DNA from 3 places in the Kribbella endophytica genome. Region 1 is predicted to be linked to each of the others. Evidence: predicted binding sites of a transcription regulator. Region 1 holds the regulator's gene; each other region holds the start of a gene.
What was found. Region 1 encodes HrcA, which represses chaperone genes, less so after heat shock. Its sites were predicted from a motif close to TTGGCACTCGNNNNNNNCGAGTGCCAA; they were not measured.

Region 1 (10,547 bases):
CGAGCTGATCCGTGTTGACCATTGGTCCCACCTCATCCCGTCGGGGCGCCTCGCACACAACGTGCGGGATGAGGTGTCACTGTGTCAACGGATAACCACTACTAGTGCTCGGGCCCCAGCAACGGCAACGTCGGACGACGTGGAGCACCCAGTACGCCGTACCCACGGCGTACGGCGTGCTCGAGGTGCTCGACAGGCCAAGGCCAGTCGTCGGTGTGCTTCAGCGCGTCGTCGAGCGACGTCCCGGCGTGGTGCAGCCCGGAGATCGTGTTCGCGACCGTGCCGAGGTGCCCGGCCTGGTCGCGGACGAACTCCGCGTCGACGACCGCGCCGTGCCCCGGGACCACCTTCGAGTCCGCGCCGAGCAACCCGATCACGCGGTCGAGCGTCTCGGGCCATTCGAGCGGGTACGAGTCGTCACCGTACGACGGCGGCGCGGACTCCTCGACCAGGTCGCCGACGAAGAACACGTCGGCCTCCGGTACGACGACCACCACGTCCCCGTCGGTGTGCGCGTTGCCCAGGTGCAGCAGCTCGACCCGACGGCCGCCCAGGTCGATGACCTTGGCGACGGAGAAAGTGTTGTCGACGGCAACCAGTTCGGTCGCGGCGACCTCGGCGAGCACCTCGGCCGCGATCTCCGGGTACGCCGGGTCGGTGCCAGGGTTGTCGCGGTAGTGCTCCTGCAGCGCCGGGCCGCGCTCGGCCAGCGCCGTCGCGGCGTTCTCGTGCGCGTAGCTCGCGGCCTCGGTGAAGACGCTGTTCCCGAAGGTGTGGTCGAAGTGCGCGTGCGTGTTGACGACCCACTTCACCGGCAGGTCGGTCAGCTCGCGGATCTCGGCCAGCACCTGCTCGGCCTGCGCCGTCGACGCCCGCGGATCGATCACCAGCGCGCCGTCGTCACCGACCACCAGCCCGACGTTCAGGTCCCACTCGCGATACCGGCGGACCCAGCATCGATCACCCAGCTCGGTCCACTCACTCATGCCACGGACTTTAGCCTTCGGCGTCAGTGGGTCAGCACGTCACCCTGCTGCACGTCGGACTTGTCCAGATCCTTCAGCAGCAGGCCGACGTTGTCTCCCGCGACCGCCTGCTTCGTCGTACGCCGGAACATCTCCACGCCGGTGACCACGGTCCGCAGCACCTCGGCGCCACCACGCTGCACACCGACCGTGTCGTTCACCCGGACCATTCCGGCCAGCACCCGCCCGGTGACGACCGTGCCACGGCCGGTGATCGAGAACACGTCCTCCACCCGCAGCTGGAACGGCACGCCGTCCTGCACCCGCGCCGCCACTGGCGGCACGGTGTCCTGCGGGCGTTCGTCGTTCTTCCAGAACTTCCATCCCATGTCGGCGACCCTATGCGGTGACCGGTTCCGGTAAACGATATCCACCGGCTGGGAAGGGGCTTGAAGGGCCGGTGGGCACCGCCTAGGGTCGCCTAGGCGGTGCAAAGATCCGATCTCTGAAGGGCAGGCAGCGTGACGACACGACGGGCACTGGTGGTCCGGGGCGGCTGGGAAGGCCATCTCCCGGTCGAGGCGACCGAGCTGTTCATCCCCTTCCTGCGGGACAACGACTTCGAGGTCACCGTCTCCGACAGCACCTCGAGCTACCTCGATCTGGACGGCACCGACCTGGTGCTGCAGTGCATCAGCATGGGCGAGATCACCGCCGAGGAGACCAAGGGCCTGGAGGCCGCCGTCCGCGCGGGCACCGGCCTGGCCGGCTGGCACGGTGGCATCGTCGACTCGTTCCGCGGCAACGTCGACTACAGCTTCATGACCGGCGGCCAGTTCATCTCGCACCCGGGCGGTTTCGTCGACCACCGGATCGAGGTGGTCTCCGACGACCCGATCGTCGAGGGCATCGAGCAGTTCGACCTGCACACCGAGCAGTACTACGTGCACGCCGACCCGAGCAACAACGTCCTGGCGACCACGACCTTCCGGGCCCACCCGGACTACCCGTGGATCGAGGGCGCGACGATGCCCGCGGTCTGGACCCGCACCTGGGGCGACGGCAAGGTCTTCGTCTGTACGCCGGGCCACAGCCTCGCCGACCTGGACACCCCCGAGGTCCGCACGATCATCGAGCGGGGGCTGCTGTGGGCGAGCAAGTGAGCCGGATCGGGATCGTCGGCACCGGCGTCATCAGCGGCACCTACCTGGACCACCTGGCCAAGCTGCCGGGGGTCGAGGTGGCCGCGGTGGCCGACCTGGACGTGTCGCGCGCGCAGGTCGTCGCGGACGCGCACCCCGGCGTACGGGCGCTGTCATCGGACGACCTGATGGCCGACCCGGACGTCGACATCGTGCTCAACCTGACCATCCCGGCCGCGCACGCCCCGGTGCACCGGGCCGCGCTCGAGGCCGGCAAGCACACGTACGGCGAGAAGCCGCTGGCCGTCGACCGGGCCGAGGCCAAGCCGCTGCTCGAGCTCGCCGAGGCGAAGGGCCTGCGGATCGGCTGCGCGCCGGACACCGTGCTCGGGACCGGGACTCAGACCGCGCGCGCCGTGATCGACCGCGGCGACATCGGCGTACCGACGGCGGCCAGTGCGTCGTTCGTCACGCCCGGGCACGAGCTGTGGCACCCGGCGCCGGAGTTCTACTACCAGCCCGGCGGCGGCCCGCTGCTCGACATGGGCCCGTACTACGTGACCAGCCTGGTCACACTGCTCGGCCCGGTACGACGGGTGACCGGGCGCGCCGGTCGTTCGCAGGACGAGCGGAAGGTGCACACCGGGCCGCGGGCCGGGGAGATCTTCCCGGTCGACGTACCGACGCACGTGACCGGGATCCTCGAGCACGAGTCGGGCGCGCTGACGACGGTGCTGATGTCGTTCGACGTGTGGGCCGCGCGCCTGCCGCGGATCGAGATCTACGGCACCGACGGCAGCCTGTCCGTGCCCGACCCGAACGCGTTCGACGGCACGGTCGAGATCGCGACCGCGGCGCGCCGCGAGTGGACCGAGGTCCCGGTGGCCGGCGGGTACGCCGGAGCGGGGCGGGGTGTCGGGGTTGCTGACCTGGCGCGCGCGATCCGTACCGGCGGGCCGCACCGCGCGGACGGTGCCCTGGCGTTCCACGTGCTCGACGTGCTCGAGTCGCTGCTCGAAGCGGCCGCCAAGGACCAGCCGGTGGACGTCACCAGCACGGTCGAGCGCCCGGCCGCAGTACCGTTGGGAGCCTCGCCCGAAACTGCCTGAGCAGCGATCGCCTGCTACGGGTCGGTAGACTGGCACTCGAAAGACTTGAGTGCCAGGGGCCGACGCTGAGAGAGGGTGGTGCGCGTGCTGGACGAGCGCAAACTGGACGTGCTCCGGGCCATCGTCGAGGACTACGTGGCGACCCATGAGCCGGTCGGGTCCAAGACGCTGGTCGACCGGCACAACCTCGGCGTCTCGCCGGCGACCGTGCGCAACGACATGGCCGCGCTGGAGGAGGAGGGGTACATCACCCAGCCGCACACCAGCGCCGGCCGGATCCCGACCGACGCCGGGTACCGGCTGTTCGTCGACAAGCTGAGCACGGTGAAGACGCTGTCCGCGGCGGAGAAGAAGGCGATCTCGTCCTTCCTCACCGGCGCGGTGGACCTGGACGACGTCGTACGGCGTACGGTCCGGCTGCTCGCGCAGATCACCCGCCAGGTCGCGATCGTGCAGTACCCGACGCTGATCCGCTCCAGCGTGCGGCACGTCGAGGTCGTCACGATGACGCCGCGGCGGCTGCTGCTGGTGCTGATCACGAGCACCGGCCGGGTCGAGCAGCGGATCGTCGAGACTCATTCCGACGTCGACGAGCAGCTGGTCGCCGACCTGCGCTCCCGGCTGAACACGGTGCTCACCGGCCAGCGACTGACCGACGCGACGACCGCGCTGACCAGCGTGGCCGACACCTTCCCGCCGGTCGACCGGCCGTTCGTCACGACGATCGTGACGACGCTGCTGGAGGCTTTCACCGACGAGGGCGAGCAGCGGATCGCGGTCGGCGGCGCGGCCAACCTGACCCGGTACGGCGACGACTTCGAGCGCAACGTGAAACCCGTGCTGGAAGCGCTCGAGGAGCACGTGATCCTGCTCAAGCTGCTCGGCGAGGCGACCCACCCGCAGACCCTCACGGTCCGGATCGGGCACGAGAACCCGTACGAGGGGCTGGCCACCACCTCGGTGGTCGCGACCGGGTACGGCCCCAAGTCGGAGGCGCTGGCCACGCTCGGCATCGTCGGCCCGACCCACATGGACTACCCCAGCACGATGGGCGCCGTCCGCGCCGTCGCGCGCTACGTCAGCCAGATCCTGGCTGATTCATGACGTTCCCCTACCTCTGGTCTGGAGTATGAGCACCGATTACTACGCCGTTCTCGGCGTCAGCCGTGACGCGTCCCAGGACGAGATCAAGAAGGCCTACCGCAAGCTGGCCCGCCAGTACCACCCGGACGTGAACGACTCCGAGGACGCGCACGCCAAGTTCCAGGAGATCGGCCGCGCCTTCCAGGTCCTGAGCGACCCGCAGAAGAAGCAGGTCCACGATCTCGGCGGCGACCCGTTCGCGAGCGCCGGACCGGGTGGGGCGGGCGCGGGCTTCGGCCAGGCGTTCACCTTCACCGACATCATGGACGCCTTCTTCGGCCAGACCGGCGGGGCGACGCGGGGACCGCGGCCGCGGACCCGGCGTGGTCAGGACGCGCTGATCCCGTTGCGGATCGACCTGAGCGAGGCCGCGTTCGGTACGACGCGGGAGCTGAAGGTCGACACCGCCGTACTGTGCCCGACCTGTTCGGGTTCGGGCGCGGCGGCCGGGTCCGAGCCGGTCACCTGCGAGGTCTGCCACGGACGCGGCGAGGTCACGCACACGCAGCGCTCGTTCCTCGGTGAGGTCCGGACGATGCGTCCGTGCCCGAACTGCCGCGGCTTCGGGACGACCATCCCGAGCCCGTGCGTCGAGTGCTCCGGCGACGGGCGCGTGCGCTCGCGTCGTACGGTCACGGTGAAGATCCCCGGCGGCGTCGACAGCGGCACCCGCGTGCAGCTGTCCGGCCAGGGCGAGGTCGGCCCCGGCGGCGGTCCGGCCGGCGACCTGTACGTCGAGATCGAGGTCGAGCCGCACGAGATCTTCAGCCGCAACGGCGACGACCTGCACTGCACGGTCACGCTGCCGATGACCGCTGCCGCGCTCGGTACGACGATCGACCTGCCGACGCTGGAGGGCGAGACGACGCCGCTGGAGATCCGCCCCGGCACGCAGTCCGGCACCGCGATGACCCTGACGGCCCGAGGAGTCCCGCGCCTTCGCCACGCCGGCCGCGGCGACCTGATCGTGCAGATCATCGTCGAGACCCCGACGAAGATCGACGACAGCCAGGCCCAGATCCTCCGCGACCTGGCCGCGGCCCGCGGCGAGGAACGCCCCCAGGGCCAGGTCCAAGCCACCCACAAGGGCGTCTTCGGCCGCCTCCGCGACGCCTTCGGCGCCCACTGAACAGCCAGACCCAGGCACCGACGATGGGACTCGCAGTCTTCTACCTGGCGGACCTGGGCACCCTCCCGCCACCCCCCGACGCCGGCGTAGCCGGCGAGCCCGGGGGCAACGACCTCGCCTCCGCTCCCGGCGTAGCCGGCGAGCCCGGGGGCAACGACCTCGCCTCCGCTCCCGGCGTAGCCGGTGAGCTCGGGGGCAACGGCCTCGCCTCTGCTCCCGGCGTAGCCGGTGAGCTCGGGGGCGCAGGCTCCTCCTCCCCCCACTCCTCCTCCGCCGCAGGCGGAGGAGGAGCTGAGTTGGTGCTCGGCGGCGCCGAGGGTCGCCATGCGGCGGTGGTGCGGCGCATCGGTCCCGGCGAGCGCGTTCGGCTGACCGATGGCGTGGGCAACTTCGCTGAAGGTGCTGTGGTGGCTTCCTCCAAGGCTGGGATCACTGTGTCCGTTGATCAGCGGGGGAGTGTGCCCAAGCCGGCTCCTCGGTTGGTCGTCGTACAGGCGCTTCCCAAGGGAGAGCGGGCTGAGTTGGCCGTCGAGATGCTGACCGAGGTCGGGGTGGATCTCATCGTTCCGTGGAACGCGGATCGTAGTCAGTTCCGGGCGAATCCGGAGCGGGTGGAGAAGACGCTGACCAAGTGGCGGTCGTGGGCGTTCGAGGCGAGCAAGCAGTCGCGGCGGAGCTGGTTCTGCGAGGTGGCTCCGGTGGCCTCGACGGCTGAGGTCGCTCAGCTGGTCAAGGACGCCGCGCTGGCCGCCGTACTGCACGAAGAAGCCAAGACTCCACTGGCAACACTGAACCCACCGACCACCGGCGACGTGGTGATTGTCGTGGGACCTGAAGGCGGCATCACCGACGCCGAGCTCGAGACGTTCGCAGCCGAGCCTGTGCTGCTCGGCGACACCGTCCTGAGAACATCGACGGCAGGCGTCGCGGCAGCTTCTGTCCTGCTGGCCAGATCTCGTTGGAGGACAGCGGTTTGAGCTCGATGGACTGGCTGGAGTGGCACTCGTCGTACGAGGACGAGGAGTCGCCCTTGAGTCGCCGCCTCGCAGCGGTGCAGAAGGCGATCCGCGAACGCCTCGATGCCGACCCCGACGCCAAGCTGCAGGTGGTCAGCGCCTGCGCCGGCCAAGGCCGCGACCTGATCGAGGTCCTTGCCACCCACCCGGCCCGAGGCCGCGTCACCGCCAGGCTCGTCGAGCTCGACCACCGCAACGTCGGCCTCGCCCGTGCCGCCGCGACCGTCAACGGCCTGACCGGCGTCGAGGTCGTCGAGGCCGACGCCGGCAGGACCGACGCCTACGCCGGCGCCGTACCGGCCGATCTCGTCCTGTTCTGCGGCGTCTTCGGCAACATCACCGACGCCGACGTCGAGACCACCGTCAAAGCACTCCCGCAGTTCTGCGCCCCCGGCGCGACCGTCGTCTGGACCCGCACCCGCGAGGAGCCCGACCTCTGCCCGACCATCCGCGGCTGGTTCGAGAGCGCAGGCTTCGAGGAGATCTCGTACGACGCCCCCGACGACGTGCTCTGGTCCGTCGGTGTCCACCGCCTGACCGCCGACCCGCAGCCGCTAGAGCTGGGCCGGCAGCTCTTCAGCTTCGTCCGCCACCCCGACACCCAGTCGATCTGAGCCGGAACCACCAGCCGCTCAGCGGTACTGGGCGTGGATCACGCCGGACGGATAGGAATCCACGGCGGTCAAGCTCAGCCGTTGAGGATCGGCGATCCCGGCGAACAGGGATCCACCACGGCCGATGGCCGTAGGGCTGACCTTGAGCCAGTACTCGTCGACGAGACCGGCGGCGACGAGCGAGCGCAGAGTCTTGACGCCGCCGAAGGCCACCATGGCGCCGCCGGACGACTTCTTCAGCCGACTGACCTGATCCACGCCATCGCCTGCGGCCAAGGTCGAGTTCTTCCAGACACTGGTGTCGAAGGAACTGTCGCTGGACAGCACGACCTTCGGTGTCTCGTTCAGCCACGCGGCCATGTCGCCGTCCGCGGTGGACCAGTACGCCGTCATGTCGAGGAAGGTCTGGCGGCCGACCACGATGGTGTCGGCGACGGCTCTGAACTTCGCGGCCAGTTCGTCGTCGAGCTGCTGGTCCTGGACGATGAACTCGAGTGACGCCAGCGAGTCGTCGGGACCGGACATGAACCCGTCGACGGTGACGTTGCAGGAAACGATCAGAGGCTTCATGGTCCGTCCCAGAGGTGGTCGAGAGGTGCTGTCACTCCGAGCATGTCGCTCGGCGGCACCCGTCGCATCACCCCCACGGGGACACCTCGCCTACGCCGACCGCAGTACGCCGACACCCAGTGCGGGCTACTTCACGACCAGCGTCTTCGAGTCCGTGGACGTCAGCCGGCCGTCCGCGGCCGACACCTCGAAGACCTCGAGCGTGTAGCGCCCGGCCGGCAGTTTGGCGACGACGAACGAGTACGGCGTGAGCTTGAAGGCCTCCTCGGTCGCCGCCACGCCCTCGCGGAGCACCCGGCGGTTGTCGTCGGAGGTGATCCGCCAGTTCAGCTGGGCCTCGTTCACCGCGGCGATCCCGCTCACCTTGAACGGCGCCGTGAGCACGGCGCCGTTGTCCGGCGAGGTGATCCAGATGTACGCCTGGACGTCGAGCGACTGGGCCCGGCCGAGCGGTTGCTTGATGTCGACCCCGAACAGTTCCGACAGCGGCTTGCCGTGCAGCCTGACCTCGACCGGGACGGTCGCGCCGCTCGCACCCTGCACCGTGTAGACGAGTTGCTGCAGCGCCATCTCCGCGACGTCCGGCTCGAGCCGCGTCTTCGGCACGGACTTGAAGTCCACGGTCGTCAGCGCACCGGACATCCGGACCTCGGAGACCTGCGCGCCGATCCACGGAGAGGTGTAGTCGGGGTCGTTGGACTTCCCGGAGGCCATCAGCTGCAGCGCCGAGTACGTCGCGCGGCCCTTGAACGGCACGAAGGTCCGGTACAGCCTGACACCGGGACCCTTCTCGAAGCCGACCGCCTTGCCCAGCCAGTAGACCGGGATGGCGCCCGAGGTCTCCGGCTCCAGCTTGCCGGCCTGCGTCGGCTTCGCCTTCGGCGTCGCGTCGGTCGGCAGGGTCGCCGACGGCGGTGGCGACGGCATGGTCGACGGCCGAGCGGTCGCGCTCTCCGGAGCCCCGGTCGCGCTGGTCGTCGTACTGGGTGCTCCGGCGACCTCGCTGTCGCCCGCCTGCTTGTTGTCGCCGTTCAGTACGGCGAAGGCGCCGATCGCGGCGGCCGTCCCGACCACGGCGGCGCCGGCGGTGACCACCCAGGGACGGCGGTTGACCGGCGTCCGGGTGTTGCGGACCCGGGCCTGGATCTCGTGCAGCCCGTCGGTCGGCTCGATCCGGTCGGCCTCGTTGTGCAGGGCCCGCCGCATCAGCTCGTCGAACTCGTCCTTCGGCTGATCATTCATGCGCTCTGCTCCAGGACCTGGCGCAGGGACTTGGTCGCCCGCGCGGCATGGCTCTTCACCGATCCCCGGCTGATTCCCATCGTGTCGGCGATCTCCGCCTCCGACAGGTCACCGTAGTACCGCAGCACCATGACGGTGCGTTGCTTCTCCGGCAGGGTGCGCATCGCCTCGATCACCCGGTCGGTCTCCGCGGTCCGCAGCACCGCCTGCTCCGCGCTCGGCTCGTCCGGCAGCGAGCGCGGCATGTGCTTGTCGACGACCACCAGGTGCCGCTGCCGGGAGCGGCAGCGGTTCACCACGGCGGTCCGCAGGTACGCCAGCGCCTTGTGCGGGTCGCGCAGCCGGTGCCAGCGGGCGTGCATCGCCACGAAGGCGTCCTGCACGATCTCCTCCGCCGCTCCGCGGTCACGCAGGAGCAGGGCGCCGAGGCGGACCAACGACGTGTAGTGCGCCGTGTAGACAGCCGTCAGCGCCTCGTCGGCATTCCACGAGGAGTCCTGAGCCACGCACTCGTCATACACCACGGCCGGTTGTGCCACATGACGATGACGCGACGGAGGTGTCCCAGGTTGACAACCGCGCGAAAGTTCGGCCTCATCGTGTGACCTACGACGCATCGGGAGCCCGATGAGACAGCACGGCGATCACACCTGGTGCGGGCATCGTGAACTCACCGTGACCGCCGTTCATCGCCTGTACGACGACCTCGCGGGCCCGGACGACCTGATCCGCGGCCTCGGACGGCACGACTACGCACGGGCGATCGACCGGGCCCAGGCCCGCCAGGACCGAGCCCTCGGCGCCGGCCTGATCCGCAACGTCGCCAACACCGGCCGCACCGTCCCGTACGCCGGCCCCGGGCCCACCCTGCACTCGGCGTACCTGAACCCCGACGTCCAGCGCGAGCACTTCCTCGCCGACCCGTTCCGCAGCGGCGAGGACAACCTGCGCATCAACGCCCAGTACGTCGTCGACCGGCTCCGCCTCGCGTGGGCGTCTTCGATCCGCCCACTCGGCGCCGCGGTCCACGCGATCCAGGACAGCTACAGCGGAGCCCATGTCTGGCGAGACTACGCGGTCCACGACGGCGACCCGACAGCCGCCGTCCGGGCGCTGCACGTGTTCACGCCGTCCCACCTGCTCGGCCGGGACGACGGCCGCAACACCCACGCGGACGAGTTCGATCACCCGCCGGCGGGGTCCGGTACGGCGCGCGCCGCGGTCGAGGCGACGTACCGGATCCTGCGCGCGCACGAGCTGGGCCGGCGCGATCCGGACCGGGCCGAAACCCTCGTCAGCGACCTGGTCGAGCCGCTGCTCAGAGCGTGCGCGGACGGCGTACAGGTCTGTCTGCGCGCGGACGAGCAGTGGCGTGCCGAGCGGGACCGGCGGCTTGAACTGGACAAAACCCCTGGTCAGACACCAGAAGGGGGGTGATCCGGAGTTTTATCGAGTGAGTGTGTCGGAGCGTACGGCTAGCATGGATCAGGTCATCGTCACCAGGCACCAGGAGGAAAGGCTGTCCAGGCCACGCAGTATCGAGCCGTCGCACCAGGGTGCGACGCGCGCCGGCGGTAACGAGCCGCCCAAGGCGTCCCACAAGATCGTCGTGCCGAA
Region 2 (10,547 bases), on a different contig from region 1:
GCTCGCGGCCCAGACCGGCAACGAGGAGGCCACCTCGCGACTGCGCAAGGTGGTCGACATCGAGGACCAGGACACCGGCACCGTGCGGCTCAAGCGCACGGTCGAGAAGGTGGACGAGATGGCCCTCGACACGGCCTCCACCAAGACGACCCGGGTGAAGAAATGAGCGCAGTGACGTGCCCGAGCGGGCACCCGTCCACCTCGACCGACTACTGCGACGTCTGCGGGCTGCCGATCGGAGCAGCGGCCACACCGGCCGCTGCCGCCGTACCGGCTCCTGCTGTCGCGGCGCCTGCTCCGGCGGCTCCGACGACTCAGGCCTGTCCGAACTGCAGCGAGTCCGCTGCCGTGGACGCGCTGTTCTGCGAGTCCTGCGGCTACGACTTCACCACCGGCACGATGCCCCGGCCGGCTTCGTCGCTGGACCTCGGACCGAGTACGGCGCAGCCGCCGTTGCCGCCTGCTCCGCAGGAGGTTGCGGAGTGGGTCGTCGAGCGCTGGGTCGACCCGGACTGGTACGCCGTCCAGCAGAGCGACGACCCGTGCCCGTCCCCGGGCCTGCCGGTCGTCGTACCGCTGACCGAGAAGAGCGTGCTGGTCGGTCGGCCGTCACGCAGTCGCGGGATCAGCCCGGAGGTCGACTGCGGTGACGACACCGGCGTCAGCCGCCGCCAGGCCCAGCTGACCACCGACGGCCAGCGCTGGTGGGTCGAGGACCTGCAGTCCTCCAACGGCACCTTCGTCGGACCCGCCTCGGGCCCGCTGCCCGAGGACCCGGTCCCGCCGGGTCAGCGCCGCGAGCTCAACGCCGACGACCGCATCTACGTCGGCGCCTGGACCCGGCTGGTCGTCCGCAAGGCCACACCGGAAGAGCAGGCCGGGCAGGCCTAGACCCGGGTCCACGCGAGCGCGGGCCGGAAGCAGAGCCACTCGATCAGGGCGGTGCCGAGGACGATCGGTACCGCCCAGGTCCAGGGGTGGTCAGCGACGCTGACGACCAGGATCGCTGTCCACAAAGCGATCCAGCCGCCGCCGTACCCGCGCAGGACGCCGCGGTACCAGAGGCCGCCGGGCGCCTCCGCCGAGCGCTGGCCGAGGTACACGAACAGGTACGACGCCAGCGAGATCGGCCAGAACATCCACAGCCCGGCCCAGTCGTACGGGACCATCACCAGCGCCGACAGGCAGACCAGGGCGACCAGCCAGTGGTAGACCTCGCCGACCCAGTTGAGCCCTCTGCGCCGCAGCGTCACCACGATCGCGAACGGCCCGGCCACGATCGCCAGTGCCCCCGTCGCCACGTGCAGAATCAGCGCGATGTCGCGCATCGTCCACCCTCAACCCCGCCCCGATCAGACCCGAAGGTCTCTGACATGTCAGGGAGCATAGGGCGCGTCCGCCCGGCCGTCTGCCCCTCGGAACAACTTTTCCGAGGGGCAGCTCCGGTCAGGCGATCGGGTAGCTGGCGACCATCCGGACCGCGTGGTTGCGGTAGCCCTGCCGCTCGAAGCTCGCGGCCATCGGGCGGTTGGTCAGATCGGTGTCGGCGCGGATCCGCTCGGCCCCGGTCCCGGCGAGGATGTGGGTCCCCTCGGCGAGCAGGTCGTCGCTGTAGCCGTGCCCACGCTGCTCGGGCAGTACGCCGACGTACCCGATCACCGGGCCGCCGTTGTTGGCCGACGGGAGAATGAAGCCGACCAGCGCCCCGGCGTCGTCGTACGCGAGACGCCACCAGTCCCGCTCGCCCGGCATCTCCTTGTAGATCGCGAGGTCCTCCTTGGCCGACGCCTCGGCGCTGCCGCGCGCGACGGCCCGCGCGGTCGAGGCGTCCAGGCTGCCCTCGATCACCCGGACGAAGACGTCGAGGAACGCGTCGTCGTCGGCCGGCTCGAAGCGCAGCCGCGTCGACCGGGCCGGCAGCCCGTACGACGGGAGCCACTCGTACCGCAGCCGCTCGGTCAGCTCGGACAGTCCCGCCTGCGCGGCCGCCGCGAGCCGCGGCTCCAGGGCGGCGACGATCTCGGGCTGCTCGCGCCAGCCGTTCGGCACGAAGATGTGGTACTCCGGCTGCTCGGCGCCGGCCGGCATCGACTCGAGGCCGTGCCGGATCAGCTCGGCCCAGACCGGGACGGGATCGCCGTCGCCGGCGTAGTACAGGCCGTCGACGCTGAACGGGTGGTCGAACTGCGGCATCCCCCACCAGACGGCGAGGGCGATGATGCGGCCGTCCTGCTCGACGACCCAGGTCCAGTTGTCGCGGTAGTAGCCGACGCCGACGTACTCGTCGTACCGCTCACGGGTGACGGTGTTGACCGACTGGTCGGCGATCAGGGTGTGAATGGTGTCGAGATCGGGCTCGACGATGGTGCGGATGGTCACGGTACCTCCGGAAAGAGGCGCGGGCTCCGCTCAGTGCGAGCTGGACGAGCGGACCGGACGCGCCGTGGAACACGTAAGAGTGGTCATCGGTCGCTCCTTTCGCTCGAGTCGTTCTCGCAGCCAGAACACTAGGGCCGGCCGGGGTCATAGTCCACCGGTTAACCACAGGTGGGATGTACGACGGCCGGTTGGACCGGGAAGCCTCCTGCCCATGCGAACCTCCTCCGTGAAGGTCCTCAGCGCCGTCGTCGCCGTGCTCGCCTCGGTCCTCCTGGGCTTCAGCACCGCCACCGCGGCTCCCGCCCCGCCCACCCTGTACGCCGTACCGCAGCTCGCCGCGATCCCGGACTGCGATCTCAGCTCGCTCCCCGCCGAGGCCTCCGACACGCTCGGTCTGATCCACTCCGGCGGCCCGTTCCCGTACGACCAGGACGGCACCGTCTTCCAGAACCGGGAGGGCATCCTGCCGGACGAGTCCACCGGCTACTACCACGAGTACACCGTCAAGACGCCCGGCTCCCCCGACCGCGGCGCCCGCCGGCTGATCGGCGGCGGCACCACCACCGACCCGGCCTTCGTCTACTACACCGCCGACCACTACGCCTCGTTCTGCCTGGTCGACGAAAACGCCTGAGAGCTTGTCCGTCGTCTTTGAGAGAATCTCCCGGTGACGATCACGGGTGTGTTGCGAGGCCAGTTCGAGCTGACCTGGTCCCTGTTCGAGTACCACTTGGACCGGCTGGTCCCGGAGGATCTGCTCTGGGAGCCGGCCGGGCTCAACTGGACCGTGCGGCCGGACGCGGCCGGGATCTGGCGGCCGGACTGGGCCGACGACGAGCTCGACCCGATCCCGGTGCCGACGGTCGGCTGGCTGACCTGGCACATCGGCTGGTGGTGGACCACCGCGCTGGCCCACGCCCGCCAGACCGTGCCGCCGCACCGCACCGACGTCCCGTGGCCGGGCACGCTGCTCGGCACGCGCGACTGGATGCACCACCTGCGGGACGAGTGGTCCGTCGTACTGGAGGACTCGTCGCGGCTCACGCTTCCGGTGGCCTTCCCCTGGCCACCGGAAGCGGGCCGGACGGTGGCGGACATGTACGGGTGGGTGAACGCGGAGCTGATGAAGAACGCCGCGGAGATCGGGCAGCTGCGTTTGCTGCGCGCCGCCCAGAGCTGACCACAGTTGTCCACTGGGACAAGGGCTTCCTGATCGCTCTAGTCTCGCCGTGACCGCCCCTAACGGAAGGACCTCCATGGCCCGCCTGCGTACCGTCTTGTCCACAGTGCTTGTCGCCGCCGCTCTGTCCACCTCCAGCTCGGTTGCCCTGGGCAACGCCGGCGACCCGGTGTCGATGACCAGCGGCTTCTACGTCGACCCGAGCTCGAACCCTGCCGTCTGGGTGCGCAACAACCCGTCGCACGCCGACGCCGCGCTGATCCGGAGCCGGATCGCCGAGCAGGCCGGTGGGCGCTGGTTCGGGAACTGGTCCGGCGACATCCGCGCGGCCGTCTCGGCGTACACGTCGGCCGCGGACGCCGCCGACAAGCTGCCGATCCTGGTCGCGTACAACATCCCGGGGCGCGACTGCGGCAGTCACTCCGGTGGTGGCGCCGGGTCGCCGGCGGCGTACAGGACGTGGATCAGCGCGTTCGCGGCGGGGATCGGGAACCGGCCGGCGGTGGTGGTGATCGAGCCTGACGCGCTCGCGCAGCTCGACTGTGTCCCGGCCGCGGAGAAGAAGACGCGGACCGATCTGCTCAAGTACGCCGTCAACGAGCTGGCCGCGAAGGCGCCGAACACCTGGGCCTACATGGACGGCGGCAACGCGACCTGGATCGACGCGGCCGAGATGGCGCGGCGGCTGAAGCTGGTGGAGGTCGGCAAGATCCGCGGATTCGCGCTGAACACGTCGAACTACTACCCGACCGCCGACTCGGTGGCCAAGGGCAACGCGATCCGCGGTGCGCTCGGCAGCAACGCGCAGTTCGTCGTCGACACCAGCCGCAACGGCAACGGCTCCAACGGCGAGTGGTGCAACCCGGCCGGCCGCAAGCTCGGCGAGACCTCGCGCGACGGAAGCCATCTCTCCGGCACGCTCGACATGCTGCTGTGGCTCAAGGTCCCCGGCGACTCCGACGGCGACTGCGGCATCGGCGCGGGCATCCCGGCCGGCACCTTCTCCCCGGTCCTGGCCAAGAAACTGATCACCGGCTGAGCACAGCAAAGCGGTCCCGGGCTGGGACCCGGGACCGCTTCGTTTGCTACTGGTACTGCGAGGAACTTCCGGTCAGAAGTCCATGCCGCCCATGTCGGGGGCACCGCCCGGGGCGGCACCGGCCTTCTCGGGCTTGTCGGCGATGACTGCCTCGGTGGTGAGGAACAGAGCCGCGATCGAAGCCGCGTTCTGCAGCGCCGAACGCGTGACCTTGGCCGGGTCGATGATCCCGGTCTTGATCAGGTCGACGTACTCACCGGTCGCGGCGTTCAGGCCGTGACCCGGCTCGAGGTTGCGGACCTTCTCCACCACGACGCCACCCTCGAGGCCGGCGTTGACGGCGATCTGCTTGAGCGGGGCCTCGACGGCCGACCGCACGATCGCGGCACCGGTCGCCTCGTCACCCTCGAGCTCCAGCTTCTCGAACGCGATCACCGACGCCTGGAGCAGCGCGACGCCACCTCCGGCGACGATGCCCTCCTCGACGGCCGCCTTCGCGTTGCGAACGGCGTCCTCGATGCGGTGCTTGCGCTCCTTCAGCTCGACCTCGGTGGCCGCGCCGACCTTGATCACCGCGACGCCACCGGCCAGCTTGGCCAGCCGCTCCTGCAGCTTCTCGCGGTCGTAGTCGGAGTCCGACTTCTCGATCTCGGCGCGGATCTGGTTGACCCGGCCCTGGATCGAGTCGGCGTCGCCGACGCCCTCGACGATGGTGGTCTCGTCCTTGGTGACGACGACCTTGCGGGCCTGGCCGAGCAGCTCCAGGTCCACGGTGTCGAGCTTGAGGCCGACCTCCTCGGAGATGACCTGACCACCGGTGAGGATGGCGATGTCACCGAGCATGGCCTTGCGGCGGTCACCGAAGCCCGGCGCCTTGACGGCGACGGTCTTGAAGGTGCCCTTGATCTTGTTCACGACCAGGGTCGCCAGCGCCTCACCCTCGAGGTCCTCGGCGATGATCGCCAGCGGCTTGCCGGTCTGCATGACCTTCTCGAGCACCGGGACGAGGTCCTTGATGCTGGAGATCTTGCTGTTCACCACGAGGATGTACGGGTCGTCGAGGACCGCTTCCATCCGCTCGGTGTCGGTCACGAAGTACGGCGAGATGTAGCCCTTGTCGAAGCGCATGCCCTCGGTGAGCTCGAGCTCCAGACCGAAGGTGTTGCTCTCCTCGACGGTGATGACACCTTCCTTGCCGACCTTGTCCATCGCCTCGGCGATGATCTGGCCGACCTGGGTGTCCGCCGCCGAGATCGAGGCGGTGGCCGCGATCTGCTCGCGGGTCTCGACCGGCTTGGCCAGCGCGAGCAGCTGCTCGCTGACGGCCTCGACAGCCTTCTCGATGCCCTTCTTCAGGCCCATCGGGTTGGCGCCGGCGGCGACGTTGCGCAGACCCTCGCGCACGAGCGCCTGGGCCAGCACGGTCGCGGTGGTGGTGCCGTCACCCGCGACGTCGTCGGTCTTCTTGGCAACTTCCTTGACGAGCTCGGCCCCGATCTTCTCGTACGGGTCCTCGAGCTCGATCTCCTTGGCGATCGAGACACCGTCGTTGGTGATCGTGGGGGCGCCCCACTTCTTCTCCAGAACGACGTTGCGGCCCTTGGGGCCAAGCGTCACCTTGACGGCGTCGGCGAGGGTGTTCATTCCCCGCTCGAGGCCGCGGCGCGCCTCTTCGTTGAACGAAATCAGCTTGGGCATTCTCCGCGAGTCCTCCCGCGTCGAGTTTCTGGTGGTTCAGCCGGCCGGATGCCCGCGACGGACGGTACCGAGGTCGTCGCGGTCACGTCCCGCCTGACTCCGGCACCTCATCGAGGCCGTCTTCTAACAGCTCCCAGCAGGCACGAGCGTTATCACTCTCGCCCACTGAGTGCTAACCAAGTATTAGCACTCGACCCAACCGAGTGCAAGCCAGCCGACCGCGGCGGGCGGCCCCTCGAGGCCTGTCCCAGGCTCAGTTCTCCCACTGGGCGATCAGGTACTTCGGGGCGTTCAGGCGCCACGCCTCGGTGAGCAGTTCCCCGACCTCCTCGTCGTCGGCGAGCTCGAGGGTGACCTCCAGCCAGCCGAAGCGGCCGGACTCCCACCAGGACGCGTAGACCTCCGGGTTCTCGGCGATCAGCGCCTGCTGCTCCTCACGGAAGGCCTTCACGAACAGCTTGGACTCGTCCTCCGACAGGTACGCGAAACCCTTCTTGCGCACCTTGAAGGCCGGCTGCCCCGCCCAGCCCTCGTGCTCCTCCACCCCTGGCAACCGCAGCGCCAGTTTCTGCACCGCTTCCGCGTCCATCCACTCACGCTAACCCCGGCCGCCGACAGTTCCGGTCCATAAGTCGTCAGGGGCGCTCGACCAGGGTTCCCGGGGTCCGGTCAGGGGCCGGTCGGTACCGATCCTGATGTGCGGGAGGGTCCCCGGGCGGCACAGTTGTGGACATGACGAACAACACCGCACCCTTCCAGAACCTGTCCGGCAAGACCCTCCGCCGTTCGCGCGACCAGCGGATGCTGTCCGGTGTCTCCGGCGGCATCGCGGAGTACCTGAACATCGACGCCACCCTGGTCCGCCTGGGCATCGTCGCGCTGACCCTGCTCACCGGTGGCACCGCGCTGATCGGGTACGTGATCGCCTGGGTCGTGATGCCGGAGTCCGACGGCAAGGCCGTCTGGCAGAGCGCCCAGCAGGCCGCTCAGCAGAACCACCAGCCGCAGCCGCAGACCACGCCGGAGGGCGACATCGCCGCCCGCATCTACGACGACAAGCCGCCGGCCGCCTGACCCAGCTGCAGCAGTAACAGCACTCCGTCGACCGCGCGTGGGACCGCGGTGCCGTCAACTGCCCGGGCTCCGAGGAGCCCGGGCTTCGGCATTTCCGGCGACCGCGCTGCCACACTGCTGCAGTGCAGACCGATGCCGGCGTCACCCGCTGCCCGCAGTGCGCCCAGCAGATCCGCGTCGACCCCGGCTACGTGACCTGGTGCGACCAGTGCGACTGGAACGTCGACCCGACCGGGCAGGACCGCAAGTCCCCTGCCTGGCGCCGCAAACTCGAGCACCAGCTGGCCGACACCCTCTACCGCGAGCTGGAGACCGGTCGGGTCCACCGACCCGGGTGGGACTTGGCCCGCGTCACGGCGTACCTACTGTCTGCTGTCCTGCTGGTGCTTCCGCTGGTCGCGCTGGTTGGTGGAGTCGCTCTGCTGGTGTTCTACCGCCCGCTCTGGCTCAGCATCCCGCTCGCGGCGATCGCCATCGTGATCGGCCTGATGCTGCGCCCCCGCGCCGCCCGCCTCGACCCCGACGCGCAGGTGGTCCACCGCGAGGAGGCGCCGGTCCTGTTCAGGCTGCTGGACGAGATCGCGGCGAGCATCGGCACTCCGCGGGTCGCCGCGGTCGCTCTGGACGCCGAGCCGAACGTCTGCTTCATCCGGGTCGGCTGGCGCTTCCGTCCGGTCATCGGGCTGGGCCTGCCGCTCTGGACCGGGCTGCGCCCGCAGGAGCGGGTGGCTGTGCTGGCTCACGAGCTCGGCCACGGCAAGAACGGCGACGCCCGGCACGGCTGGGTGGTCGGTGCGGCCGAGTCGGTGCTGGAGCAGCTGGAAGAGGCGTTCACCGAGCAGCCGTACGACGAGTACAAGCTGGACGCGGCCCACGCGATGGATACCGACACGTCGGTCGGTCACCTCACCAGGCTGATCAACGGCACGGTCGGTCCGGTCATCCGCGGCTACGCCTGGCTGCTGGATCGGGTGAGCCTGCGGGGCAACCAGCGGGCGGAGTACCTGGCGGACCGCACGTCCGGTGAGGTCGCCGGCTCCGAGGCCGCGGCCTCGGCGCTGGAGCGGACTCTGCTGGCCGACTCGTCGTACCGGGCGCTGGAGCGAGCCCTGCGCTTCGAAAAGGACCTGCCACCACTGGAGGCCGTACGACGTGCTGTGACCGAGACGCCGAAGCGGGAGATCGAGCGGCGGCTGCGGATGAGCCGGCTGCGCGAGACGCGGACCGACTCCAGCCACCCGCCGACGTACCTGCGGACGAAGCTCATCCGCACCCGCCCAGCTACCAGCGCCCGCGTCGTACTGGGACTGAGCGACAGCCACACGATCGACCGCGAGCTGGCGCCTGCTGCCGAGCGGGTGCTGAAGGACCTGCGGGCCGAGTTGCGCTAGACCTTCTGCGTGGCGCGGCGGGTCATGGTGGCTACGGCGATGTCGGGGTGGTCGGCGAAGACCCCGTCGATGCCGGTGGCGGCGAAGGCCCTCAGCTCGGCGGCCAGGTCCATGCCGGTCGGCAGGAAGCGGCGCTCGGCGCGGAACGTCCAGACCTGGACCTTGAGGCCGGCGCGGTGCGCCTGGTCGACCAGCTGGGTCGGCTCGCCCAGGGAGCCGTCGGAGCGGCGTGGGATGACCAGGTCCTTGTGCGGCGCCAGCACGTCGGCGTACGTCGAGATCTCGCGCAGCCCGGCCGGTGCGGTCAGGTCGGTGAAGGTCCGGTCGTCGCCGAAGCGCAGGAAGTCGTTCGGTGTGCCTTCGGAGTCGACCAGCTGGACCAGCGGCACGTCCGTCATCACGGCCAGGCGGCGCAGGCTGGTCGGTTCGAAGGACTGCACCATCGCCTCACCACGCCGTACGCCGAGCGTGGTCAGCCGTTCGGCCAGCAGCTCCTCCAGCGGCAGCCCGAGCCGACGGAAGTACGCCGGGTGCTTGATCTCCGGGATCACCCCGATCGGTCGGCCGAGCCGGGCCGACTCCTGCCGGGCCAGCGCGACCACGTCGTCGAAGGTGGCGATCGCCTCGCGGCCGTCGTACGCGGTGTTGGCCGCGCGCAGGGCGGGCATCCGCTCCCGGGCGCGCAGCGTGCGCAGCTCGGCGTACGTGAAGTCCTCGACGAACCAGCCGGTGACGGCCTCCCCGTCGACGATCTTGGTGATCCGGCGATCGGCGAACACCGCGTGGTCGGCGACGTCCGTCGTCCCGGAGATCTCGTTCTCGTGCCGGGCCACCAGGACGCCGTCCAGCGTGGCGACCAGGTCCGGCTCCAGGTAGTCGGCGCCGAGCGCCGCGGCCAGGCGGTACGCCGCCGGCGTGTGTTCCGGGCGGTACCCGCTCGCTCCCCGATGCGCGATGACCAGCATGTGATCCAGGACAGGCGGCCGAGGTGGCCTTCGGGGAACTGGTTGCCCAACGCAAGATGAAGCTCTCCCGAGGTCGCGGGGGCCGGTTAAACCACATGCAATTTGTCGGTGGCCAGGCCTAGCCTGAAACGGTTATGAAACAACTTCCTCTCGCCGATCCCGGCACTCCGGATCACCGTTCCGCCGCGCGCTACCTGTTCTGGGTGGCCCGCGGCCAGAAGGCCACGCTCCTGGGCGGCATGACCTTCGGCATGCTCTGGATGGGCGCGCAGGCGTTCGTCCCGGCGATCCTGGGCAAGGCCATCGACGAGGGCATCGCCGGCGGTGACGTCGACCGGCTGCTGCAGTGGACGGCGCTGCTGTTCGCGGTCGGCGTGGTGCAGGCGCTGGCCGGCATCATGCGGCACCGGTTCGCGGTGTCGAACTGGCTGAGCGGCGCCTACCGCACGGTCCAGGTGATCACCCGCAAGTCGGCCGACCTCGGTGCCACGCTGCCGAAGAACCTGGCCACCGGTGAGGTGGTCAGCATCGGCGCCGGCGACCTGGCCTACATCGGGAACCTGCTGGAGATCTCGGCCCGGTTCAGCGGCGCGATCGTCGCCTTCGTCGTGGTCGCGGTCATCCTGCTCACCACCTCGACCACGCTCGGCCTGGTCGTGCTGATCGGCGTACCGCTGATGCTGTTCGCGCTCGGCCCGATGCTGCGTCCGCTGCACCAGCGCCAGTCCGCGCAGCGCGAGGCCGTCGGCGAGCTGAACTCACTGGGCTCCGACATCGTGTCCGGTCTGCGCGTGCTGCGCGGCATCGGCGGCGAGGAGTCC
Region 3 (10,547 bases), on a different contig from region 1:
TTGCTGAGAGTCGCACTAGGCTCCCCTTATTGATGGACAGGCCGCCCTAGATCCTTCACGGATCGGCTCCGGATAGTCAAGAGCTGACTACGTTCCGCAAGCAAATCCCGCTACCGTGCGCGAGCGTAGATCGCAACTTCTCGCCCGTCGGCGGCGTAGAACTTCAGCGTCGTCTGGTCCGTCGCGACCCGTTTGGCCGCCTGCAGGACCGCCGTGTGCGGCACGTTCGCGCACTCGATCAGCCGCTGGTTGCCGGCCGTCCCGGTGAACTCACCGCGCTGGCCGATGGTGAAGGTGCCGCTGATCCCGTTGCAGCCGTCAGAGCCCGTCCAGGTGCCGTCGGTGTTGAAGGTGAGGGTCGGGTTGTCCGGCCGGGCGGTCTTCAGCGCGCCGAAGCCGTCCATCTTGAGGGGGCGCCAGGTGCCCGCGAGCTGGTCCGACGCGACGACCGGCTTCGCGCTGGAGACTGCGGGCGTGGGGTTGGGAGCGGCCGGCTGCGGATCGGTCGATCCGCCCAGACCTCCGCCGAGGGCGAACCCGGCGGCCGCGATCACGACGACGGCGGCGACGGCAGCGCCTGCGGCGACGTACGTACGACGCTGGGCCTGGCGGACGCCGTCGGTGGCCCGCGACACGAGGTCGGGGGCGGGCGGCACGGAAGCGGCGGCGCGGTCGAACGTCGCGCGCAGGTCTTCCTCGAGCTCGGTGGTGCTCACGGCAACCTCTCAACGAGATGGTGGGTGCTGACGTCGACGACGCGATGGATGCTCACGGCAACCTCTCCGTCCAGCGGGTGCTCATGGCAATCGCTCGTCGACACGGTGCCTCGACTTCCGCAGCGTGCCGAGCGCTCTGCTCGCGATGCTGCGGACCGAGGACGGTTTGATGCCGAGCAGGTCGGCGATCGTCCGGTCGTCCAGGTCCTGGTAGTAGCGCAGCACCAGGACGACCCTCTCGCGTGCCGACAACGTGGCCAGCGTGCGCCAGAGGTCGTCGGAGGCCACGATGTCGTTGGCGGGGTCGGGCACCGTGTGGTCGGGGTCGAGGTCGGCCGCCGGTGCCTCGGTGAAGGACCGCCGGCGCGTCATCGACAGGTAGGAGTTGATCAGGATCCGCCGCACGTAGGTGTGCGGGTCGTCGGCCCGCTGCACCTTGCGCCAGGACCGGAACGCCTGCATCAGCGCGATCTGGGCCAGGTCCTCGGCGCGCTGGTAGTCGCCGCAGATGGTGAACCCGAGACGCACCAGTTCCTGCCCGCGCGCGGACGCGTACTCCTCGAACTCCACCGGCAACTCCCCAACTGGGCGTACAACACCTCACGACTATTAGACGCATCGAGCTGCTCAAGGTGCTGCAGACAATGTTGCTCAGTTCCGTCTCAGACCGGTGTGTCAGCCCAGTAAAAAGGCTCTGACCTGCGCCTTTCCGGTCTGATCCACTTGGCTGCCCTGGACGCCGTGACCACTGCCCGGTACGACGACCAGCTGCGCCTGGCGGGCGTTGTCCCGCTCCCACTCGGCCCACGCGGTCGGGCAGAACAGGTCGTTGGTGCCGTGCAGGATCAGCGTCCGTGGCAGCAGCTCCTGGCCGGCCGGGTAGGTGGAGACACGCGTCGCGGGCCAGCGCAGGCAGCCGTCGACGATCAGCTGGTTGCGGGCGGTGCGTACGTCGTACGGGTGGAGCTGGGCCGGAGTCAGCTTGCTGACGGCGGCGTTGAGCAGGCCGGGGCGCGCCGCCGCCGGAGTCTCCGGCTTCCAGGGGAAGCGCAGGTCCGAGCAGAGGGTGGCCAGGTGGAGTCCGGCCGACAGTTCGTCGTACGGCGTACCGCGGCTGGTCGCGCGCTGGAACATCTCCTTCAGCGCGGCGGTGTCGCCGTCGCGCGCGTCGTGCAGGACCTTGGGGATGCCTTCGAAGGACGGGTTGACCGAGTTGAGGCTGAGGATCGACAGCGACTCGATCAGGCTCGTGCCGTTCACCGGTGCGCCGTCGAGCTCGCCGCGCTGGACCAACCAGGCCAGATCGGCCACCGGGTCCGTCGTACAGGCCGGGTCGCTCTTGCAGCTCGCTGCGAGGACCTTGCCGGTGTGGGCCATCAGGTCGGCGCCGAACGGGTCGAAGCCGCTGTGCGGGACTACTGAGTCGAGCACCAGCGAGCGGACGTGGTCCGGGTACTTCAGTCCGTACTGCGCCGCCGTGAAGCTGCCGTACGACGTGCCGTTGAGTGTGAGCTGGTCCCGGCCGAGTGAGCGGCGCAGGAGGTCGATGTCCTCGACGGTGTCGGGCGTGCCGTAGAAGTTGATGCTCGGGCCGAGCTGACGGGCGCAGGCGTCGACGGCGTCGGCCGGTGGGGTGAGGAAGTCGGAGCCGCCCACCGCTCGTTGCAGCTCCGGGCAGTCGATGCCCTTCGTGCCTGTCCCGCGCTGGTCGAACATGACGAGCTGGTACTCCCGCAGCACGGCCGGGTCGAGGTACGAGCGGATGCGGGGGAGGAGCGGGACGCCTGGCTGGCCGGGGCCTCCGGTGAGCATCAGGAGTACGCCGCGGGGTGCGTCGACGTTCGTCGCGGCGGCGACTGCGAGCTCCAGTTGGGTGCCGGTCGGTTTGGAGTGGTCGAGCGGCACGCTCAGCGTCGTACAGGTGAAGCCGACGAGGTTGTCGCACTGTTGCTGGAGGTCGGGAGCGGCGTCATCCGGTGGGTCGGAGTCGGAGCAGGCAGAGCAGGCCAGCAGCAGTGCGGCTGCTGCCAGTGCGACCAGCCGCATACGGCCTCCCTGATGGGCTCTTGCCGATCAGGGTGCAGGCAATGAGGTGCGGGGGCAAGGCTCTGCCACCCACCTTGCGGGTCAACCCCAGGGGGACCCGCAAGGCGGGCGGGATGACCCCGTCCCGGACGGCTTCGGGGGGCGCGTCCGGAGCAGGGTCAGCGCAGGCCGAGCGACTTCAGCAGCTCGGGTGTGGTGGCCCGGGGCGCGGCGAGGTCACCAGGCTTGCCCTGGCCCTCGAACGAGGTTGCCACCAGTCGGTGACAGCCGAACGCCTCGGCGGTGTAGGAGAGGACGCCACGGTCGTTGTCGGTGAACCGCAGCACGTACGTCGGGCCGAGCTCCTTGGTGCAGAAGCCGGGCTTCTTGGCCTCGGGCTTGGCGGAGTTGACCAGGGCGAACAGGTCGGTCGCCTGCTTCATGGTCCGCTTGGTGGTCACCGTCGCGTAGTCCTGCCCGGACGCCTGGGCGTCGTACTGGCAGATCGTCACGCTGACCGGCTGGAAGGCCGACTTCGCCGTGCCCTTGCCCCAGACCGCCGCGTCGACGGACTTGCGGACCGCGGTGATCGTCTCCGGGCAGTCCGTGCTCGGCGTTCCGCTGGGGGTGGGCGGGGTGGCGCTGGCAGTCGGCAAGGTAGGGGTTGGGGTGGGCGTAGAGCTGGGCTGGGCGGCGGGTCCCGAGGAGCCGCTCTCGTCACCGCAGGCGGCGGTGACTCCGAGGACGGCTACCACTAACGACGCTCCGATCAGGCCCCGTGTCCTTGATGCACTCACGACTCGGTCCTTCCGGGTAGGCAAGGAGCACCATGATGGTCGACCGAGGTCTCGCACACCGTGGCAGGAGTGTCACGGAGGCGCGTCTATCCGGTCACGAGACGGATCGAGCGGCAAAAGCAGCAGAGCTGTAACAGGTGCGCGCTGTTCACCCCGGAGAAATGGGATGATGCCGGGTGCAGCCGAAGGAAGGACGGACGTGGGCAAGAGAAAAGACTCGGCCGAACTCGCACGTCGCGAACAGGAGGAGTGGCAGCTCGGGCAGGACTGGGCGCGCTTCCTGCGCGGCGGGGGAACGCCGCAGGCACTGCCGTTGTACGGGATCGTGCTCGAACCGGGCGAGGTCGCGTACCTGCAGACCTCGGTGCACTACGCGCGGCTGTACGGCGGTGATGGCCGGTACAACAGCAGCGGTGGATTCTTCTTCGGCGGCACTGGTTTCGTGCTCGGGATGATGGCGGCCAACGCGGCGGTGAACTCGAGCCGGAAGGCCGCGGCGCGGCGCGACATGCAGCTGCTGTGGCGCGATCTGCAGGAGGTGCAGCTGATCGCGACGAACTACCGGCTGATGACGCATCTGCAGCAGCGGGGGTGGTTGAGCTTCTACTACAACTCGGTGCAGGAGTTCTATCCCGATCCGGCGAACTGGACGGTGACGCTCGGCTTCCAGCAGGCCGAGCCGCTGCAGCTCGGTGGGTTGGCGACGCCGACGTTGTCGATCCTCACTGCATGGTCGGTGCTGGGTGCTGAGCGGTGGCAGAGCGAGCCTGGTATCGCGCCGTTGCTGCAGGCGGCCAACCCGCAGGTGGCGCCTGGGCAGGGACAAGGCCAGATCGAGGGCGGACAGCAGAACCTGCCGCGCATTCCGGGGCAGGACTGACGGTCGTTCCGTGGAGCCCCGTAATCTGGGGGTATGAGTACGCCGTACGAGGACGATGAGCCGTTGCTGCCTGAGCAGACTCGGGATGATGATGCGCGGTCTTGGGGTGAGCGGGACAGCGGTAACGATGACGATGAGCGGATTCTGCGTGAGGTGCCGCCGCATCACGGGTCCTAGTCGACGCGTGGGGTTGTGATGGCGGCTCCTGTGCTGCTGGTTCATGGGGGGCTGTGGGACGGGACCGATGCCGAGCTGTTCTGGTACCGGCCGGGGATTGTGGCTGGGCTCGAAGGGGCTGGGCTGAAGGTGGTGGCGCCGGATCGGGAGCGGCGGCCGGTGGACTGGGCTCAGGACGTTGCGGAGTTCGGTGGGCTGTTCAGCAGTGGGGTGCTGGGGGCCGAGCCGGTGACTGTGGTGGGCGCGTCGAACGGGTGCACCGTGGCGGCGCAGTTGGCGGTGGAGTTTCCGGAGGCGGTCGGGCGGTTGTTGCTGGCGTGGCCGGCGACGGGGGACGACGCTGAGGTCAGCGCTCGGGCTCGCGTGGGTTTGTTGGAGCGTGGGGCTTCGGGGGCGGTTGCTGATGGGCTGCTCGCGGGGGAGACGTTGCGTGGGGTGAGCGATGCGCAGCTGGTGTCGTTAGGGGAGTATCGCGGGCCGTGGCGTCCTGGTCTGCCGGTCGGGGTGTTGCCTTCGGTGCCGGAAAACCCTTCGCACCAAAGGAAAACGGTCGATGCGTTGCTGCGGTTGATGCCGTTGGCGGTCGAGCTGCCGGGGTCTCCCGAGCCGCCGCGGCCGGACTTCGGGCCGCACCGGGATCGGTTGGTGGCGACGCTCGGTGCGTTCGCCGGGGGCGGATAGACCGGCGGCGGACAAGCCGGTGGATAAGGCGTGGATGTTCGGGGCGGATCGCGTGATGCTGGGGGCATGGAGCTGCGCGGGTTCGAGGCGGGGAAGGCTGCGGTGGTTGCCGGGTGGGCGACCTCGGCGCAGGAGGTCTCCCTGTTGTCGGGGCGGACCGCGTTCCCGTTTCCGGCCGAACTCGCGGGGAGCTGGCCGAAGGTGGCCGACGATGTGCGGTCCTTCTTGTACTACGTGAGCGGGGAACCGGTCGGGTACGGCGAGCTGTGGCTGGACGACGAGGAGGACGAGGTCGAGCTGGCCCGGATCATCGTGCGGCCGGGGTCGCGGGGGCGGGGGATCGGGACGGCGTTCGTGAAAGCGCTCCTGGGGCCGGCGCTGGAAGCCGGGTACTCCGAGGTGTTCGTCCGGGTGCGTCCGGACAACGGCGTGGCGATCCGGACGTATCGGCGGGTCGGGTTCGAGTACGTGGCGGCTGATCTGGCCGACGAGTGGAACAAGGACCAACCGATCGCCTACACCTGGATGCAGTACCCGACCACGAGCCAGGCGTAGGCGATCCGGAGGGACCTACTGCTGGCGGGACTTGAGGGCGTCGCGGATCTCGATGAGGAGCTGCTGGTCCATGGTGAGCGGCTCCGGTTCGGGTTCGGGCTCGCCCTTGGCGGCGGCCGCGGCGGCGCGGCGGTCCTGGATCGCCTTCATCGGGACGACGAGGACGAAGTAGACGACCAGCGCGGTCAGGAAGAAGACGATGAACGCGTTGATGATCGCGGCGAAGTTGATCGTCGACGCCTTGTTGCCCTCGACGATCTGCCAGGCCAGGCCGTCCACGTTGCTGCCGCCGAGCGAGGCGATCAGCGGGCTGACCAGGCTGTCGACGACGGTCTTCACCACGGTGGCGAAGGCGGTGCCGATGACCACGGCGATGGCCAGATCGAGGACGTTGCCTCGCATCAGGAATTCCTTGAAGCCCTTGAGCATCTCTTTCTGCCTCCACGAGAGGGTCCGGGTGGACCCGCGGTGATCTGTACCCGGCCAACGTAGGACTCCGTCCGGAGGCTGGCGAGGGACCGCGCCGCACGGCAGCGGATCGTGGTCGGAGATGTCCGCTCAGTGATCATCAAGGGACCGAGCCGGTCAGCTGGTGTCCCGGGTCAGGGCGACGGCTATTCGGGAGTTGGTAGTGGACTGCGCCAACCGCGCGGCGGTCGAAGGGGAGGTGGCGAGGACCACCAGAGCTCCACCGGACGAGCGGCTCGGCGCGGGGAGGGCCAGGACGCGGACCGCGGTCGCCAAGCGGGCGGCGGACAGGTCGGCGGTGGCCGAGGCGGCGTACAGGTCGACGTGGTCGCCGGGACGCAGGAGGCCGGCGATGTCGGGATCGTCGAGGCGGAGCGGATAGGCGACCAGACCGGGTGGAACCGCTGTGGGCGTGAGGAACCGGGCGTCGGTGAGTGGTTCGCCGGCGCGCACAGCGGTCGCCAGGATGCGGTCGGACAGATCCGTGTCTGGTCGAAGGACGCCGCTCGGAACGGTCGCCGGTGGCAACCGCAGTACCCGGAGGTCGTCAGCCGCTGGTGTGACACCGCCGGGAAGGTCGCGTGCTGCCGCCAGGACCGCGGTCGAGGCCGCGGCCGGCGGCGAGAAGGACGCGAGGCCGAAGTAGACGGCGGCCGCCGCGAACAGGCCGGCGAGGAGCCGACGGTGCCAGCGGGCGGCGCGGATGAGGTCGTGCCAGAAGTTCGTCATGCCAGGGAAGGTACGAGTTTCCCCGGAAAAGCCGATTCAGTTGTCCACAGGCCCCTGCGACGGGCGCAGGATCAGGCGGCGCTGGTCTTGCTGGAGCCCGACGAAGACCCACCGGACGAAGACGACGAGCCCGACGACGAGGACTTCGAGGAGTCCGACGAAGACGAGGACGAGGAAGACTTCGACGAGTCCGAAGATGACGACGACGAAGCCGAGGAGTCGGACTTCGCGCTGATCGTGCTCGTGCTCGACGAGCGGCTGTCGTTGCGGTAGAAGCCGGAGCCCTTGAACACCACGCCCACCGCGTTGAACACCTTGCGCAGCGTGCCCTGGCAGTTCGGGCAGACCGTCAGCGCGTCGTCGGTGAAGCTCTGCCGGACCTCGAGCGCTTCACCGCAGTCGGTGCACTGGTACTGGTACGTCGGCACGTTCTTCCCCTTCAGGCCGTCTGGCACTCCTACTACTCGACTGCTAATAATGCGCCAGAGCGCCGAACTATTCCAACTCCGGCGGTCTGGACCGGTTTTCGGTCACTTCCTGCCACCGTGCAACCCAACAGGCCTCGGCGCGCGTCTCCTCAGGCGTGGGACCACTGGGGAGGGACCAGGAAGACCAGGGGGACGTGCGGTCGGTGGTCGCGCTTCTGCCTGGGGTTCTGGTCTGGGCCGGCGCCGCCGTCGTACTGGCCCACTACGGGACTCCGTGGAGCGCGGTTCTGGCCTACAGCGCCTACCTGAGCCTTGGGATCATGCTGCCCGGCGTCCTGCTCTGGCGGATGCTGCGGGGCAACCAGGACGGGTTCGCGGCCGATCTGGCCTTCGGGACCGGTTTCGGGTTCGCGCTGTCGATCCTCACCTATCTGCCGGGCCGGGCGATCGGCTTCCCCCTCCTCCCGCTGGCGGTGCCGCTGAGCGCGCTGATCGCCTTCACAGCGCTCAAGCAACTCCGCCCGTACTGGCACAGCAAACGACCTCCGATGCCGGCCTGGTGGGCCTGGTCGGTCGCCGGGGCCGCCGCGCTGGGCCTGTGGGTGATCACCCGCGCCGGGCTCCAGATCGAGCCGATCGCGTTCCCCGACGCCGCCTTCCAGTACGGCGACATGCCATTCCAGTTGGCCCTGGCCGCCGAGCTGAAGCATCACCTGCCCGGCCAGATCCCGTACGTCATCGGCCAGCAGCTCAACTACCACTGGTTCCTCCACGCTGAGCTGGCCGCGGCCAACTGGCAGACCGGGATCGAGCTGGACCTCCTGCTCCGCCGCCTGATGCCGGTGACCGCAGCCCTCGTCCCGATCCTCTCCGTCGCCGCACTGGCCACCAGGCTCGCCCGCAAGTCGTGGGCCGGTCCGCTGGCCGCCTGGCTCCTGCTGATGGTGACCAGCTTCGACGTGTACGGCTGGGGCGGCCGCGACCTGATCAGCCAGGCGGCGTACTCGAGTGCTGTGCTGATGTACAGCCTCACCCACGCGTTCGCCGTCGTACTGGCGTTCCCGGTCGTCTACTCGATCGCCTGCCTGCTCCGAAGGGACCCGCACCGCGGCAACTGGCTACTGCTGGTCATCGGCCTGGCAGCGCTCGCCGGCACCAAAGCGTCCTTCGTGCCGATGCTGGTCGTGGCCGTTTCACTGGTGGCGGTCGTGAAGCTGGTGACCGAGCGGAGACTCGACTGGACCTCGGTAGGACTCGGTCTGGCCGTCCTGGCCGCGTTAAGTTTCGCCCAGTTCGTCCTGTTCAGCGCCGGCTCGTCCGGCGTCGCCTTCGGTCCGGGCCAAGCCTTCCGCGCCTTGGCCAGCCGGGTCGGCTTCGAGAGCCGCTACAGCGACCACACCGCAGCCGCCGTAGTCATCGGTACGACGGGCGCCACGCTCCTCGTCTCCTGGGCATTGGCGGGCCTCGGCATGCTCGGCTTCGCCCGCGAGCGCAAGTGGAAGGACCCGGCCGCGGTCTTCCTCGTCGGCTTCGTCCTCGCGGGCATCGCGGCGGCTGCTCTGCTCCGCCACCCGGGCTTCAGCCAGCTCTACTTCCTCCGGGCCGCCTTCCCGTTCGCCATCGCGGCCTCGGCCTGGGGGCTGACTCTCCTGCTGAGCGGACTCCGGCTCCGGCACATCGGTCCGCGGGTGCTGCTCGCACTGGCGGTCGGGATGGTGCTCGCGCAGGTCGTGGCGTCCTTGACTCCGAACAGGCCGCGCAGCAGGCAAGGCGTAGCGGCCGTCAGCTTCCAGGTGATCTGGCCCTGGCTGGCGGTCCTCCTGGTCGCCGGACTCGCAGTACTGGTCCTCAGGCGCACGCAGGAGCGCCCGGCAGCGCTCGGCCTAGCTGTACTGGTCGTCCTGGGAGTCGCAGCGGTCCACGTCCCGAAGACGATGGTGACCACCCTCACCGACCAGGTCTGCGTCGCCGGACCGGACCGCCCCGAGTGCCGCCAGACCAGACGGCAGGTCCCGGCAGGAGGCGCCGAGGCCGCTCGCTACATCCGCGACCACTCCGCCGTCGGCGACAAGCTCGCCACCAACTCGCACTGCACCCCGGTGTACGCCGACAGGAACTGCGACGCCCGCAACTTCTGGCTCGCCGCGTACGCCGAGCGACGGGTGCTCGTGGAGGGCTGGGCCTACACGCCGACCGCGCAGAGCCGGCAGAACGCCGACGCCGCGATCTACGGCCCGTTCTGGAACCAACCGCTGCTCCAGCTGAACGACCGTGCCTTCAAGCGGCCGACCAAGCGCGTTCTGGACCAGCTGTGGAACCAGTACGGCGTCCGCTGGCTCGTCTTCGACACCAACCTCGACTGGCCGCCGGGCGAGCTCGACGGCTTCGCCGAGCACCGCTACTCCGTCGGCGCGGTCGCGGTCTACGCGCTGACCGCGCCGACGAAGGACGCGACTACGCCCGGCGGACCGAGAAGTTCCAGCAGCCCGCGATGACGTTCCGGACGTGGACCAGTTCCACGGCCGGGTCGTCGAAGAGCCGCTTCAGCTCGCCAGGCGCCGTACCGGGCTCGGCCAGCACGCCGTCCAGCATCTGCCCGGTCGCGTCGTACGGGCGCAGCACGGCGCGCCGCTCGCGGAAGTCGTCGGGGAAGTCCGGGCCGACGTACCCGGGACACTCCGAGGCGTGGACGAAGACCGGGCCGACCTCGGCGTACGGGCCACCCAGCGGTGACGGTCGGTAGGCGATCAGGGCGATCCGCTCACCCTCGGTCGACATCCGCAGGCAGCACCGCAGCAGCGCCCCCGCGCCGGAGTCGAAGGCGACCAGCGGATTGCCGTGGTCGTCGTGGTCGTTGCATCGGATCCGGTCCAGATCGGTGGCCGGAACGGGCAGGAACTCGAGCTCGCTGAACATGACCGTTGAACGGCCCGGGAGCCGGTTGTGTGAGTACGGAGCGTTAAGGACCGGTATCTGCATTTGGGGTGCGCGGCGGCATTCTCTACGGTTGGGTCCGTGCGTCGCCTGCTTCGGTTACTCGTCATCAGCGGAATTGCGCTGGCCACCCTGCTGCTCGTGGTGGCCGGGACCG

Region 2: the regulator HrcA is predicted to act here: its motif matches at 6,480-6,506, upstream of groL (chaperonin GroEL).
Region 3: the regulator HrcA is predicted to act here: its motif matches at 7,477-7,503, upstream of ACYVIO_RS30040 (FmdB family zinc ribbon protein).

The regions. Positions count from the first base shown of each region.
Region 1 covers NZ_BAAGUR010000002.1:113,656-124,202, forward strand. The annotation lists gene ACYVIO_RS19125 (NCS1 family nucleobase:cation symporter-1) at 1-22, opposite strand, end outside; gene ACYVIO_RS19130 (MBL fold metallo-hydrolase) at 102-986, opposite strand; gene ACYVIO_RS19135 (EF-Tu/IF-2/RF-3 family GTPase) at 1,010-1,354, opposite strand; gene ACYVIO_RS19140 (ThuA domain-containing protein) at 1,487-2,128, shown strand; gene ACYVIO_RS19145 (Gfo/Idh/MocA family protein) at 2,113-3,216, shown strand; gene hrcA (heat-inducible transcriptional repressor HrcA) at 3,301-4,320, shown strand; gene dnaJ (molecular chaperone DnaJ) at 4,346-5,488, shown strand; gene ACYVIO_RS19160 (16S rRNA (uracil(1498)-N(3))-methyltransferase) at 5,512-6,465, shown strand; gene ACYVIO_RS19165 (SAM-dependent methyltransferase) at 6,471-7,118, shown strand; gene ACYVIO_RS19170 (dihydrofolate reductase family protein) at 7,137-7,688, opposite strand; gene ACYVIO_RS19175 (Gmad2 immunoglobulin-like domain-containing protein) at 7,815-8,930, opposite strand; gene ACYVIO_RS19180 (SigE family RNA polymerase sigma factor) at 8,927-9,436, opposite strand; gene ACYVIO_RS19185 (hypothetical protein) at 9,558-10,367, shown strand.
Region 2 covers NZ_BAAGUR010000003.1:1,081,131-1,091,677, forward strand. The annotation lists gene ACYVIO_RS31490 (vWA domain-containing protein) at 1-166, shown strand, start outside; gene ACYVIO_RS31495 (FHA domain-containing protein) at 163-891, shown strand; gene ACYVIO_RS31500 (hypothetical protein) at 888-1,328, opposite strand; gene ACYVIO_RS31505 (GNAT family N-acetyltransferase) at 1,447-2,379, opposite strand; gene ACYVIO_RS31510 (guanyl-specific ribonuclease) at 2,591-3,013, shown strand; gene ACYVIO_RS31515 (DinB family protein) at 3,047-3,559, shown strand; gene ACYVIO_RS31520 (glycoside hydrolase family 6 protein) at 3,636-4,598, shown strand; gene groL (chaperonin GroEL) at 4,671-6,296, opposite strand; gene ACYVIO_RS31530 (MmcQ/YjbR family DNA-binding protein) at 6,550-6,885, opposite strand; gene ACYVIO_RS31535 (PspC domain-containing protein) at 7,029-7,370, shown strand; gene ACYVIO_RS31540 (M48 family metalloprotease) at 7,493-8,761, shown strand; gene ACYVIO_RS31545 (glycerophosphodiester phosphodiesterase) at 8,758-9,726, opposite strand; gene ACYVIO_RS31550 (ABC transporter ATP-binding protein) at 9,861-10,547, shown strand, end outside.
Region 3 covers NZ_BAAGUR010000003.1:783,160-793,706, reverse strand. The annotation lists gene ACYVIO_RS30090 (S1 family peptidase) at 1-16, opposite strand, end outside; gene ACYVIO_RS30085 (META domain-containing protein) at 111-716, opposite strand; gene ACYVIO_RS30080 (SigE family RNA polymerase sigma factor) at 798-1,286, opposite strand; gene ACYVIO_RS30075 (alpha/beta hydrolase) at 1,392-2,762, opposite strand; gene ACYVIO_RS30070 (hypothetical protein) at 2,921-3,397, opposite strand; gene ACYVIO_RS30065 (hypothetical protein) at 3,738-4,418, shown strand; gene ACYVIO_RS30060 (alpha/beta fold hydrolase) at 4,614-5,276, shown strand; gene ACYVIO_RS30055 (GNAT family N-acetyltransferase) at 5,343-5,831, shown strand; gene ACYVIO_RS30050 (MscL family protein) at 5,847-6,233, opposite strand; gene cpaB (Flp pilus assembly protein CpaB) at 6,417-7,028, opposite strand; gene ACYVIO_RS30040 (FmdB family zinc ribbon protein) at 7,100-7,456, opposite strand; gene ACYVIO_RS30035 (hypothetical protein) at 7,660-9,951, shown strand; gene ACYVIO_RS30030 (DUF1203 domain-containing protein) at 9,911-10,372, opposite strand; gene ACYVIO_RS30025 (penicillin acylase family protein) at 10,472-10,547, shown strand, end outside.